3 regions of the Sphingosinicella sp. genome follow, and region 1 is predicted to be linked to each of the others. Evidence: predicted binding sites of a transcription regulator. Region 1 holds the regulator's gene; each other region holds the start of a gene.
What was found. Region 1 encodes LexA, which represses DNA repair genes until DNA is damaged. Its sites were predicted from a motif close to GTTCCNCNCTTGTTCT; they were not measured.
Positions count from the first base shown of each region.

Region 2: the regulator LexA is predicted to act here: its motif matches at 1,382-1,397, upstream of uvrA (excinuclease ABC subunit UvrA).
Region 3: the regulator LexA is predicted to act here: its motif matches at 2,157-2,172, upstream of ACE3TJ_RS09955 (ImuA family protein).

Region 1 is NZ_JAYRYK010000001.1:113,912-118,618, forward strand. It holds gene ACE3TJ_RS00595 (ComEC/Rec2 family competence protein) at 1-1,510, shown strand, start outside; gene lexA (transcriptional repressor LexA) at 1,514-2,173, opposite strand; gene glp (gephyrin-like molybdotransferase Glp) at 2,248-3,438, opposite strand; gene moaC (cyclic pyranopterin monophosphate synthase MoaC) at 3,432-3,908, opposite strand; gene trpC (indole-3-glycerol phosphate synthase TrpC) at 3,912-4,706, opposite strand; gene trpD (anthranilate phosphoribosyltransferase) at 4,703-4,707, opposite strand, start outside.
Region 2 is NZ_JAYRYK010000001.1:673,255-677,961, forward strand. It holds gene ACE3TJ_RS03190 (cupin-like domain-containing protein) at 1-373, shown strand, start outside; gene ACE3TJ_RS03195 (class I SAM-dependent methyltransferase) at 463-1,260, shown strand; gene uvrA (excinuclease ABC subunit UvrA) at 1,411-4,350, shown strand; gene ACE3TJ_RS03205 (Rrf2 family transcriptional regulator) at 4,354-4,707, opposite strand, start outside.
Region 3 is NZ_JAYRYK010000001.1:2,095,106-2,099,812, forward strand. It holds gene ACE3TJ_RS09950 (DNA polymerase Y family protein) at 1-1,492, opposite strand, end outside; gene ACE3TJ_RS09955 (ImuA family protein) at 1,392-2,153, opposite strand; gene ACE3TJ_RS09960 (autotransporter domain-containing protein) at 2,309-4,707, shown strand, end outside.

The sequences.
Region 1 (4,707 bases):
TGTCACGGTCGTTGCGCCTGCACCGGCGCGTCCCGGCTTCATCCGACGCTTCGAGGCGTTCCGAAGCGCGCTCACGAAGCGCCTGCAGGACGGCGTCAGCGGCAGGGAAGGTGGGCTCGCCGCCGCGCTCGTCACTGGCGACCGCGGCGGTATCCCCGATGACGTCACCGAGGCGATGCGCGACAGCGGCCTCGCGCACCTCATCTCGATCTCGGGCCTGCACATCGCGGTCGTGGTGGGCGGCGTGCTGTGGGGCACGCGCCGCCTGCTCGCGCAGAGCGAACGCCTCGCGCTCGGCACCGATATCAAGCTGATCGCCGCGCTCGCCGCCGCCGCCGCGGGCATCGGCTACACGCTGATCGCGGGCGCGGAGGTGCCGACGGTGCGCTCCTGCATTGCCGTGCTCATCGTGCTCGTCGGGCTCGCGCTGGGGCGGGAGGCGATCTCGCTGCGCCTTGTCGCTGCGGGCGCCTTCTTCATCCTGCTCGTACGCCCCGATTTCCTGCTCGGGCCCAGCTTCCAGCTCAGCTTTGCCGCCGTCACCGCGATCGTCGCGCTTTATGAATCGCCGCTCGCGCGCCGCTTCAATGCGGGAAAGGAGGCAGGCCGCGCAGAACGCCTGTGGCACGGTGTTCTCGCGCTCCTCGCCACCGGCATCGCTGCCGAGTTCGCGCTCGCCCCAATCGCCTTCTTCCATTTCAACCAAATGGGGCTCTACGGCGTCGCCGCGAACCTCGCCGCGATTCCCTACACCAGCTTCGTGATCCTGCCGCTGCTCGGCCTGTCGGTGTTTCTCGGCGCGATCGGGCTCGCCGCGCCGGTCGATTGGCTGCTCGGCCATGCGCTCCACATCCTCATCCACATCGCGGAGATCACTGCGGCGACGCCCGGCGCTGTCTCGCGGCTCCCGGCCGCGCCGGACTGGGCATTCGCCATACTGATGCTCGCCGGCGTCTGGTTCTGCCTCTGGCAGACGCGTCGCCGGTGGCTCGCGCTGTTACCGCTCGCAATCGGCACCGTGGGTATGGCGACGGCGCAGCCGCCCGACCTCATCGTCGATGGGGAGGGCAAGCACCTCGCCGTGGTGCGGGACGGCAAAGTCGCGCTCCTCCGCACACGCGCCGGAGATTACGTGCGCTCGATGTGGGCGGACGCGGCGGGAGAAGCCGCGAGCAGCAATCTCGAAACACTGCCGGACGCGCGCTGCACGCCTGACGCCTGCACTGCCCGTGTCACGGCGGGCGGCCGTGCATGGACGCTGCTCGCTACGCGTTCCGGCCTTCTCATCGATCGTGCTGCATTCGAACCCGCCTGCGCCGCCGCCGACATCGTCGTCAGCGACCGCCGCCTGCCATATTGGTGCGCTCCGCGCTGGCTGAAGCTCGACCGTGCAAAGCTCGCAGAAACCGGTGCGCTGTCGATCTGGCTCGATGGGCCGCGCATCCGCAGTGTCGCCGCGGAGGACGGCTCGCATCCCTGGGCAAGCCGTCTTCCGTCTGACGTCAAATAATCCTTAGTTATACCTGCGCAGCAGCCCTACGAGCTTGCCCTGGACGCGCACCCGGTTCGGTGCATAGCGCTGCGCGGTGTAGGCGCTGTTCGCGGGGTCGAGGCGGATTTCGCCCTTGTCGCGGCGGAGATACTTGAGCGTTGCCTCGTCTTCATCGACCAGCGCCACGACGATCTCGCCGTCACGTGCCGTGTCGCATTTCTGGACGAGGGCATAATCGCCGTCGAGGATGCCCGCCTCGATCATGGAGTCGCCGGAAACCTCCAGCGCGAAATGATCGCCCGCACCGCCGAGGAGCGCGGCGGGCACGGAAAGCGTACGATCGCTTTGCAGCGCTTCGATCGGCATACCCGCGGCGATCTTGCCGTGCAGTGGAAGCTCGATGACGTCATCGTTCGCCGCCGCGATGATCGGCGTCTGCCGGGCAGGGGCCTTCGCCGTCGTGCCGGTTTCGGGGAGGCGCAGCACTTCGAGCGCGCGTGCGCGGTTCGCCAAGCGTCGGATGAACTGCCGCTCCTCGAGCGCGTTCACCAGCCGGTGCACGCCGGACTTCGATTTGAGGTCGAGCGCTTCCTTCATTTCCTCGAATGAGGGTGAGACGCCGCCGGCCTGCAGCCGATCGTTGATGAACATCAGCAGTTCGTGTTGCTTGCGTGTCAGCATGTCCGGTCCGCCCTTCCGTGTTTCGCGACTCGTTCCACAAGATGTTCCACTTTTCGTGAACGAATAGAGAACATTTAGGGGGTGACGAAAATCCTGTCAAGCGCGAGCACGGGAACATCAGCCCCCGCTGCCGCTGCGGGAGCGCCCACGGGGCGGATGATGAGCGCGTTCGCACCGGCGAGCACGCCCAGCATGGAGGAATCCTGTGCATCGAACGCGCGCACGCCGTCCGCCGTCAGCCGCGCGCGCAGGTGATCGCGGCGGTTGCCGTTCGCGGGCAGGGGGGCGAGCAGCCGCGCCGTGATCGTCGGGTCGGTGTTCGTGCGTCTCGCCATGCGCGCGAGCATCGGCAGCGCGAACAGCACGGCGCAGACGAAGGCGGAGACCGGGTTTCCCGGCAGCCCGAGCACGCGCGCGCGCCCAAGCGACCCGGCGATCAGCGGCTTGCCCGGCTTGATCGCGACTTTCCAGAAATCGAGCGCCGCACCAGCGTCTTGTAGCGCCGCCTGCACCAGATCGTGGTCGCCGACCGAGGCGCCGCCGATGGTGACGACGAGGTCGGCATCGCTTGCGGCCTTCAGCCCCTTGCCGATGGCGTCAAGATTGTCGGGGAAGATGCCGAGGTCGCAGGCTTCTGCGCCCGCCGCGCGAAACAGCGCCGCCAGCATCACGCCGTTCGAGCTGACGATCTGGTCCGCCTGCGGCACCTCGCCCGGCGGCACCAACTCGTCTCCCGTCGCGATGATCGCGACGCGCGGGCGCCGTATCGCAAGGCTGCCGTGCCCCGATGCGGCGGCAAGGCCGAGATGCTGCGGGCTAAGCCGCGTTCCCGCTACGATCAGCCGTTCGCCAGTACTGAAATCCTTGCCCGCCTTGCGGATGTGCGCGCCCGTGTGTGGCGGGCCGTCGCCCGTCAGCGTCAGCAGGTCACCTTCACGGCGCACCTCTTCCTGAACGATCACCGTGTCGGCGCCTTCGGGCAAGGGCGCGCCCGTGAAGATGCGGGCCGCTTCGCCCGCGCCAACCTTTCCAGCAAAGCCGCGGCCTGCCGCGCTTTCACCGACGACGCGCCAAGGCCCCGGCATATCGGCCCAGCGGACCGCGTAGCCGTCCATCGCGGAGGCCGGGAAGGGCGGCTGCGTCAGCCTTGCGGCGAGGTCTGCGGCAAGCGTCAGGCCGGCAGCCTCGGCGAGCGAAACGTCCATCGGGGAGACAGGCGCCGAGGCTGCCAGCAGCCGCGCCAGCGCGTCCTCGTAGCTCAGCATGTGCCGGGGAAGGTCCAGTCGCCGGATTTGCCCCCGGTCTTCTTCAGCAGGCGCACGCCCGAAATAACCATCGCCTTGTCCACGGCTTTCACCATGTCGTAGATCGTCAGCAGCGCAACGGAAGCCGCTGTCATCGCTTCCATTTCAACACCCGTGCCCCACGTCGTCGAAGCTGTCGCCTCCACGCGCACGCCGCCGTTCTCCAGCGTGAAATCCACCGCAACGCTCGTAAGCGGCAGCGGATGGCAGAGCGGAATGAGATCGGCGGTCTTTTTCGCCGCGGTGATCCCCGCGATGCGCGCCACGGCGAGCACGTCCCCCTTCGCCGCGTTTGCGCTGCGGACGGCCGCGAGCGCCTGTGCGGACATGGTGATATGCCCTTCGGCGATCGCCGTGCGCGCGGTCACCGCCTTGCCGGAGATGTCGACCATGCGGGCCTTGCCGGCCTCGTCGAGGTGGGTGAGTGCCATGAATCAGCCCTCCAGCAGCCGTTTCGTCGCGGCGGTGACGTCATCCTGCGCCATCAGCGATTCCCCCACAAGGAAGCTGTTGATGCCGAAGGCGGCCAGTCGGTCGAGGTCCGCGCGTGTGCGCAGCCCGCTTTCGCCGACGAGCGTATAGTCCGCCGGCACGCCACCGGCCAGCTCAGCCGATGTTTCAATATCGACATGCAATGTTTTGAGATTGCGATTGTTCACGCCCAGAAGCCGCGATTTCAGGTGCGCAAGCGCAGCGTCTCGCTCGTCTGCATCATGCACCTCGACAAGAACATCCATCCCCCAGCCGAACGCCGCCGCTTCCAGTTCCTTCGCAAGACCGATGTCGATCGCCGCAACGATGATAAGGATCGCATCCGCTCCGATCGCCCGCGCTTCCGCCACCTGATAGGGATCGACCATGAAGTCCTTGCGCAGCACCGGCAGCGGGACGGCCCCGCGCGCCGCGATCAGCTTGTCGTCGCTGCCCTGGAACCAGTGCTCCTCGGTCAGCACCGAAAGGCACGAAGCCCCTCCCGCACGGTAGGCGCGCGCCAGCGCCGGCGGGTCGAAGTCCGCGCGGATCAGTCCCTTGCTCGGCGATGCCTTCTTGATCTCGGCGATAAGGCCGAAGCGGCTTTCGCGCTTCGCCGCATCGAGCGCCGCCTTGAAGCCGCGCGGGGCATCCGCGATGCGCGCTGCTGCATCGATCTCGTCGATCGGCCGCGCGGCCTTCCGCGCCGCGACGACGCCGCGCTTGTGGTCGCAGATTTCCGCCAGCACGTCGCTCATC
Region 2 (4,707 bases), 560 kb from region 1:
CCCCGGCGGTTTCCTCTGGATCGGCCCCAAGGGCACGATCACCCCGTGGCACCACGATCTCACCAACAATCTGCTGCTCCAGATCGCGGGCCGCAAACGCGTCCGCCTCGTCTCCAGCCATCACAGCGCGCTGATGCGCAACAGCCGCCACTGCTTCAGCGACTGGGGTAGCGAACCCCTCGAACCCGGCCCCGGCGACGGCACCCGCCCACCCGTGATGATCGCCGACCTCGCCCCCGGCGAAGCCCTGTTCCTCCCCGTCGGCTGGTGGCACCATGTCGAAGGGCTCGACGTCACCATCGGCATGAGCTTCACGAATTTCGCGAGGGATAACGATTTCTGGTCGCACTACGCGAGTTATGGGGCGGTGTAGGGTAAGCGTTTGCGCATCTCGCTGAAAACTCTCGCAAACCTTTGATGACGAACGTTGCAGTGAAGTGCGTTCCGTTTCAGACTGGCCACATGGAAGCGCTTTCGAAAGTGCAGGATGTCGGCGATCAAGCTCGGGCTGATTTGGCGGATTTGATTGATCTGCAAATGTCTCCATTGGGCTTGGCTGCCATGGAGGCTCTGGCTCCGGCGTCAGGTCAAACGGTTCTGGATATAGGCTGTGGCGCAGGAGAAACGATTTTACAGTTGGCAGAGCGGGTGGGGACCGAAGGCCGCGTTGTCGGTGTCGATATAGCCCCTCGTGTCTTGGAGGTTGCTCGGACTAGAACGACCCATCTGACGCAGGTAACATTGTTGCAGGAAGATGCCGCCACCCTGCGTTTGCCTTCCCGGAGCATCGATAGCGCCTTCTCTCGATTTGGGACAATGTTCTTCGCTGAACCGACCGAGGCATTTGCCAACATACACAGAATGCTTAAACTCAACGGCAGGATCGGCTTCATCTGCTGGCGATCAATGCAGGAAAATGAACTGGACGTGCTTCCCGTCGAGGCAGCAGGTTTGCCAGTAAGGATCGATAAAACGCCATTCAGCTTTGAAGACGCCGATACCATTGATCACGTTCTTCGAACGGTGGGCTTCACCCGTATCGACATCAAGGCACACGATGCCCTCATATCCAGCGGTAACACCGACGCTATGTTGAAGGTAATCACACGCGTTGGTGCCTTGGGGAAAGTCCTGAGAGAAATGCCCGAACTCATGCCGGAAGCCGAACCGCGTGTACGGGCTGCGTTGTCAGCACGCGAAAAGGACGGCAAGGTTAGCCTCGGAGCCGCAACATGGATTGTCTCCGCAACTGCCACATAAACGCAAAATGCCTAAGTGCTCTGCCGCCATTCAGTCCCGCCGTTTCCCATTCTTGCCAAGCGCGCCTGCTGTCCCCATCTCCTGTCTTCCCCCGGCGCCGTTTTGCGGCTAGTGTCCGACCGGAACAAACAGGAAACGACAGCCCTCCTTATGCTGACCCACATTTCGATCCGCGGCGCGCGTGAGCACAACCTCAAGAACATCAGCCTCGATATTCCGCGCGAAACGCTGACGGTGGTCACGGGCCTATCGGGCTCCGGCAAGTCGTCCCTCGCCTTCGACACGATCTACGCGGAGGGCCAGCGCCGCTACGTCGAGTCGCTCTCCGCCTACGCGCGGCAATTCCTCGAGCTGATGCAGAAGCCCGACATCGATCATATCGACGGTCTCTCCCCCGCCATCTCCATCGAGCAGAAGACCACCTCGAGGAACCCGCGCTCCACGGTCGCCACCGTCACCGAGATCTACGACTACATGCGGCTCCTGTGGGCGCGCGTCGGCATCCCCTATTCGCCCGCCACCGGCGAACCGATCGCCGCGCAGCAGGTCAGCCAGATGGTCGACCGCGTGATAGCGATGCCCGAAGGCACCCGCCTGATGCTCCTCGCCCCCGTCGTGCGCGGACGCAAGGGTGAGTACCGCAAGGAAATCGCCGAGTGGCGGCGCACCGGCTTCCAGCGCGTGAAGATCGACGGCACCGTCTACCCCATCGAAGAGGCCCCCGCACTCGACAAGAAATACAAGCACGACATCGACGTGGTCGTGGACCGCCTCGTCGTGAAGGCCGGCCTTGAAACCCGCCTCGCCGACAGTTTCGAAACCGCGCTCGGCCTCGCCGAAGGTCTGGCGGTGGTGGAGCTTGTCGATGGCAAGAAGAAGGGCGATGGCGAGCGCATCCTGTTCTCGCAGAAGTTCGCCTGCCCTGTTTCGGGCTTCACGATCCCGGAGATCGAGCCGCGCCTGTTCTCGTTCAACTCGCCGCACGGCGCCTGCCCCGCCTGCGACGGACTCGGCGAGCGGCTCTACTTCGATCCCGAACTCGTCGTCCCGAACCAGAACCTCAGCATCGAGCAGGGCGCGGTGGTGCCGTGGGCGAAGTCCAACCCGCCCTCGCCTTATTATATGCAGGTGCTCCGTTCCGTCGCGCGCGTCTACGATTTCTCGCTGCGCACGCCGTGGAACGAACTGCCCGAGGAAATCCAGGACGTGGTCCTGAACGGCACCGGCGGCGTGCCGATCACGCTCCGCTTCGAGGACGGCCGCAAGACCTACGAGGTGAAGAAGCCCTTCGAGGGCGTCGTCAACAATCTCGACCGCCGCTGGCGCGAGACGGACAGCCAGTGGATGCGCGACGAGCTTTCGCGCTTCCAGTCCGCCGCACCCTGCGAAACCTGCAACGGCGCCCGCCTGAAGCCCGAAGCGCTCGCCGTGAAGATCGCCGGCGAGACGATCGCAGACGCCGTCCGACGCCCGGTCGGTGATGCCTTCCGCTGGGCGAAGGGCCTCCCCGCCCACCTCAACGACCAACAGAAGCAGATCGCCGAACGCATCCTGAAAGAGATCGTCGAGCGCCTCGGCTTCCTCGACAACGTCGGCCTCGAATATCTGAATCTCGACCGCAAGTCGGGCACGCTCTCCGGCGGCGAGTCGCAGCGCATCCGGCTTGCGAGCCAGATCGGCAGCGGCCTTTCCGGCGTGCTTTACGTGCTCGACGAGCCCTCGATCGGCCTCCACCAGCGCGACAACGACCGCCTGCTCGAAACGCTGAAGCGCCTGCGCGATCTCGGCAACACCGTGCTCGTCGTCGAGCATGACGAAGACGCGATCCGCACCGCCGACCACGTCATCGACATGGGTCCAGGCGCGGGCGCCCACGGCGGACAGGTCGTCGCCGAAGGCACGCTCGCGGACATCCTCGCCAATCCGAACAGCCTCACCGGCGACTATCTCTCCGGCCGCCGCGCGGTGCCGGTGCCGGAGGTGCGCCGCAAGGGCAACGGCAAGAAACTCACCGTGAAGGGCGCGCGCGCGAACAACCTCAAGAACATCAACGTCTCGATCCCGCTCGGCACCTTCACCTGCATCACCGGCGTCTCGGGTTCGGGCAAGTCGACCTTCACGATCGACACGCTCTACGCCGCCGCCGCGCGGGCGCTGAACGGCGCGCGCCTCGTCTCCGCGCAGGTCGATGATGTGAAGGGCCTCGAACATCTCGACAAGGTCATCGACATCGACCAGTCGCCGATCGGCCGCACCCCGCGTTCGAACCCCGCGACATATACAGGCGCCTTCACCAACATCCGCGACTGGTTCGCGGAACTCCCGGAGTCAAAAGCACGCGGCTACAAGCCCGGCCGTTTCAGCTTCAACGTGAAGGGCGGCCGCTGCGAGGCGTGCAAGGGCGACGGAATGCTCAAGATCGAGATGCACTTCCTGCCCGATGTCTACGTCACGTGCGACGTCTGCAAGGGCAAGCGCTACAACCGCGAAACGCTGGAGGTGAAGTTCAAGGGCAAGTCGATCGCCGACGTGCTCGACATGACGGTGGAGGACGCCGCCGAATTCTTCAAGGCCGTGCCGTCCATCCGCGACAAGATGAGCATGCTCGTCGAAGTCGGCCTCGGCTACATCCATGTCGGCCAGCAGGCGACGACGCTTTCGGGCGGCGAGGCGCAGCGCGTGAAGCTCGCGAAGGAACTCTCGCGCCGCTCGACAGGCAAGACGCTCTACATCCTCGACGAGCCCACGACCGGCCTCCATTTCGAAGACGTGCGCAAGCTCCTCGAAGTGCTCCACGCGCTCGTCGAGCAGGGCAACAGCATCGTCGTCATCGAGCATAACCTGGAGGTCATCAAGACCGCCGACTGGATCATCGACCTTGGCCCCGAAGGCGGCAATGCGGGCGGCAGCGTGGTCGCCGAAGGCACCCCTGAAACCGTGTCGAAGGTCGCAGCCAGCTACACCGCCCGCTACCTGAAACCCCTGCTCGAAAAGAAGCCCCTCGCCGCCCCGATGCAGATGCCGAAACCCAAGGCGAAGCGGAAATCGAAGGCGGCCGAACTGGCGCTGGAGGGCGAAGCGGCGGAGTAGCGGTCAGGCCGCCGCGCCAAGCAGCGCGCCGAGCGCGGCGCGCCTCCGCGTGATGTCGGCCAGCGAATAGCCGTCCAACACGCCCATGAACGCGCCGAGCGCCTCGCCGAGTGCGCCCGAAAGGCCGCACGCCGGCGCGACGACGCAGCCTCCGCAGTCGGCAAGCGCCTCCTCACCCTCCGTATGGCGCACGAGATCGCCGATACCGATCTCCGCCGCGGGCCGCGCCAGCCGTATACCGCCAAAGCGTCCGCGCTCGCTCGCGACATAGCCGGCGTTCGCGAGGTCATTGACGATCTTCATCAGGTGATTGCGCGAAATGGCGTAGGCATCGGCAATTTCGCCGATCGAGCAAAG
Region 3 (4,707 bases), 2.0 Mb from region 1:
GCAGATACCAGCGCGGGTTCACCTCCTCGCGGCCATAGAGGCCGTGGCGGAATATCCAGAGACGTCGACCGGTTTCGTCCTCGACACGGTAGTAATCGCGCGTGAGACCTGGACGCCGCCACCATTCGGCGGCGATGCGCTCCGGCCCTTCAGCACGCACGATGGTGAGGAAAGTGACACCAAGGCGAAAGCGCCGGGGCGGCCCATCGGGCACATCCGCGACGACATGCGAAAGCAGACGCGGCGGACGGAGGAGCGAAAGCGGGCGCAGCGGGGGTTCGTTCGGGGGCGGGGCGGGCCATGAACCGAAGGGGCTTCCGGGACGAAGCCGGGCGGCGCGCTCCGGGATGTGGCTTTCCCGCGGATGAAAGCGCAGCAGACGCTCCGGCCCGAGCCGGGCGGCAAGGCGATCGACGAGCGCATCGAGCGCGGGGCCGGGGGGCGGGGCGCGGTCGAGATCGGGCTGACCGGGGGCAAGCGGCTCCGTGACCGGCACGGCAAGGCACACGGCATCGAAACCGAAGCCGGGATCGAGCGGGTCTTCGAGGCGCGCGAGGCTGTGTGTGAACAGCGTCACGACCGGCGTGGGGTGGCGGACGGGGGTGCTGGTTTCGACGCCGACCGCCTGTTCCTTGCCGTCGGCACGGAAGAACACCGCTTCGAAGCGGCGGCCGCCTTCCCCGCGCGCCTCCAGCATCCGGCACGCCTCGGCGAGCAGATCGGCAAGCACGCCGAGCACATAATCGGTACGCGCGACCGGCTCCGGAAAGCGGCGCTCGACCTCGACCGGCGGCAGCACGCGGCGCGGCACGAAAGGGCTTTCCGCATCGCCGACCATGCGGCGCACCGCCGTCGCCGCCTGCGCCCCGAAACGCGCGGCGAGCCCAGCGAGCGGACGGCAGGCGATATCCCCCACGGTATGGAGCCCGGCGCGACGCAGCGCCGTCTCGCGCTCCTCCCCCAGGCGCAGCACCGCGACCGGAAGCGCCGCGACGGACGCCGCCCCGAACTGCGCGAGAGCCCGCGCCGCGTCGGGCGTGTCCGCGAAGGCGTTGCGCACGGTGAAACCGTGACGCCGGAGCCGCAGGCGCGCGGCGCGCACCAGGCCGTCCTCCCCGCCGAAGAGATGCGCGGCGCCCGCGATATCGAGGATGAGCGTGTCCGGCAGATCCAGCGCCACCATTGGTGTGTAGCGGATGCAGATGTCCGCGAGCCGTTCGAGCAAGCGCCGGTCGGCTTCCGGATCGTGGTCCGCAACCAAAAGCGCCGACACGCGCGCGCGGGCATCGGCGAGCGGCAGGCCGGGCAGGAGCCCGAGCGCTTCGGCATGGCGATCGGCAGCGGCGAGGCGCAGCGCGCCCTTCACCGGCTCTGCGATGACGAGCGGGCGTTCAGGCGACCCTGTGCGCCCGGCGCGCGCCAGCCGCTCCGCGGGGAGCCACGGGAACCACAGCGCCAGATAGCGGCGCTTCACGAAAGACACGTGCGTCACGATCCCACTCCACGCGCCAGAACATGCCGGCGGGGCCGGCACGGCGGCGCAGCAATTCCACATCGAACGCCGGGTGGCCCGGCGCATCCGCCGCCAACGCGCGGGACGGTGCCGCGCTCACACGCCAGCGGGTTTCCGCCGCGCTCGGCGCGGGCTCGGCATCGATCCGCAGCAGGAACAGCGGCACACCCGAGGCTTCGGCCGCGAGTGTCAGCTTGCGCGTGCCGGTGAGCCCGAACACGCGCGTGCGGCCCACGCTTTCCGCGATCACCGCGCCGAGTGCGCCGACACGCAGCGCATCCACCGCCGCCGCAATGAGTGCCGCCTCGTCCGGCGCGTGTGCGACGATGCACGCGGCCGGATCGATGCCGAGCTCCACGAACCCCGGCGCATACAGCGGCGCCCGCCGCGCGGCGGCATCCGTCCGCAGCCAGACGACGGGTGCGCCTTCCGCCGTGAGGAACGTCATCAGCGCCGCGAACCCCGCGGCCGATCCGCTGCCGTCTTCTCCGAACACCTCGTGCAGTCGCCCGCGCACCAGGCCCGCTCCATCGAGGCCGGCATGGCCAGTAACGATACCTACCCCGCGCCCGTACGCACGGCCCTCCATATCGGCCACGATGCCACGCAGATCGGCAAGAGAAGATGGCGAATCGGACATATTGTTCACTATTTGTTCCAGTATCGTTTCTCCGGCGGAAAAGAGTCAAGACCGAACCGGAAGCAGTCCAGCTTATCGTAAATCCCTTTTTAATCATCGGGACTTACCGCTGGCGGGCGACACTTTCCCCAGTCCAACGAAGGATAGAAAACGCGATGAAACTGCTGAATATTGCAACCCTGTCTCGCAAGGCCGCGCTCTATTCAGGCGCAGCGATTGCCCTGCTGGCGGCATCGCCTGCGCTCGCCGCCTCGCTCGTGCTGAGCGGCGATTACATGAAGATCGGTCTTAACGACGGCGGCACGCTGGGGTACTCCGGCAACACCTCCCCTGGTATTCTTTATGACGGCACGGGCACGGGCACCTTTAACGACGCCTATGATTACCTGACGCCGGGCACGCCGTTTGAAGGCTTCGTCGTTGCGGGCAACGGCGGTTCGACCTTCACGCTCGTCAACAACAACATGGGCATCTTCGACATCACCGGCGGTACGCTGACCGATTACAGCGGCGTCGCCTTCAACGGCGCGACCTACGATCAGCGCGCGGTGTGGACGGGAACGGCGGGCGGCCTGTTCACGATCACCCACGATTATTATTTCGACGAGGGCGATCAGCAGCTGAAGATTCGCACCACGATCACGGCACTCAGCGACCTTACCGACATCACCTTCTCGCGCCAGCTCGATCCCGATGCGGTCGCAGCGCCGGGCGATTCGAGCGTGACCAACAACTTCCGCGGGAACGGCGCGGTTTCCGCGAATGATCTCGTCTATGCCGAGGCGCTCGTTTCGAAGTACGTGATCGGCCTCTACACCAACAGCAGCTACACGCACAATTCGGCCGTCACCTACTGGACGACCGATACCGCCTCCTATCTCAGCGGCACGGACGAGGGCGACGGCGACAACACCATCGGCCTCGGCTTCGACCTCGGCGATCTTTTGACCGGCGGCACGATCACCTTCGATTATTCCTATATCTTCGGCACCGATATCAGTTCAGCGATCGGGCAGAACATCACGGGCACCAGCACAACGACCGACCTCATCAACGGCGACGTCAATCCCGTGATCGACGGCGGCACGCTGCTTGTGGATGCGCCGGGCAGCTACGGCGTCGATCTCAGCATCACCGACAATGACGGCACGATCGATACGGACGGCAACAACGCCGCCTTTACGGGCGTGATCTCCGGTTCGGGCGGGCTCACCAAGGCGGGCGCGGGCACGCTCGTGCTGACGGGTGCCAATACGTATTCGGGCGGCACCACGGTCAGCGAGGGCACGCTCGTCGGCACCACGACAAGCCTGCAGGGCGACATCGTGAACAACGCCGCGCTTGTCTTCGATCAGGCGACGAACGGCACGTTTGCCGACGACATCTCCGGCTCGGGCAGCCTCACCAAGGATGGTACCGGAACGCTCACGCTGACCGGCGCGAACAGCTATGCCGGCGGCACCACCATCACGGGCGGGACGCTCGTCGCCAACACCGCGAGCCTGCAAGGCGGCATCGTGAACAACGCCGCGCTCGTCTTCGACCAGGCTGCAAACGGTACGTTCGCAGGCGTCATTTCAGGGAACGGCGCTCTCACCAAATCGGGTGCGGGCACGCTGAACCTGACGGGAACCAGCACCTTCAGCGGCACGACAACGGTCGGCGCAGGCCGCCTTGCGGTCAACGGCTCCCTCGCCGCGTCCGACGTCGACGTGCGGAACGGGGCCAGCATCGGCGGCAACGGCACCGTCGGCGGGCTCATCGTGCGCACCGGCGCGACCGCCGCGCCGGGCAATTCGATCGGCGAGCTGACTTCGGCGACCTTTGTGATCTTCGAAGCCGGCTCCACCTACGAGGTGGAAGTCGATGCCGCCGGCAATACCGACCTGATCGTGGCCACCAGCACGGCGACGATCGAAGGCGGCACCATCGCGGTGCTGGCGGAAGACGGCGACTACCTGCCGCAGACAGAGTACGAGATCGTGACCGCGGGCGGCGGCGTGACCGGAACGTTCGAGGACGTGACGAGCAACCTCGCCTTCCTGACGCCGACGCTGAGCTACGGCCCGAACGCCGTTACGCTCACGCTCACCCGCAACGACATCACCTTTGCGGGTGTGGGCACGACCCCGAACCAGATCGCTACGGGCACCGCCATCGACGACGCGTTCAGCCCGGCAAGCGCTGTCTATGCGGCGCTCGTCGGCGCCTCGACAGCCGAGGCTGGTCGCGGTCTTGATGCCTTCTCGGGCGAGATCCACGCATCGAGCCTTTCGATCGCGTCCGAAGGCGCGGCGCAGTTGCGCCGGTCGCTGCTCGGCCGCTCGCAGGGCGCGGCGGCAACCACCGAGGGCCGCAATATCGTGCTGTGGTCCGAAGCCGGCGGCAACTGGATCGACCGCGACGGCAACGGCAATGCGGCCGACGTGAACAGCTCCGGCTACACGCTGCTGCTCGGCATCGAGGCCAATGTCGGCGACAGCGTGAAAATCGGCATCGCGGGCGGCACGACGGAAGCGGACGTGACGCTGAGCGCGCGCGGATCGAAGGCGGA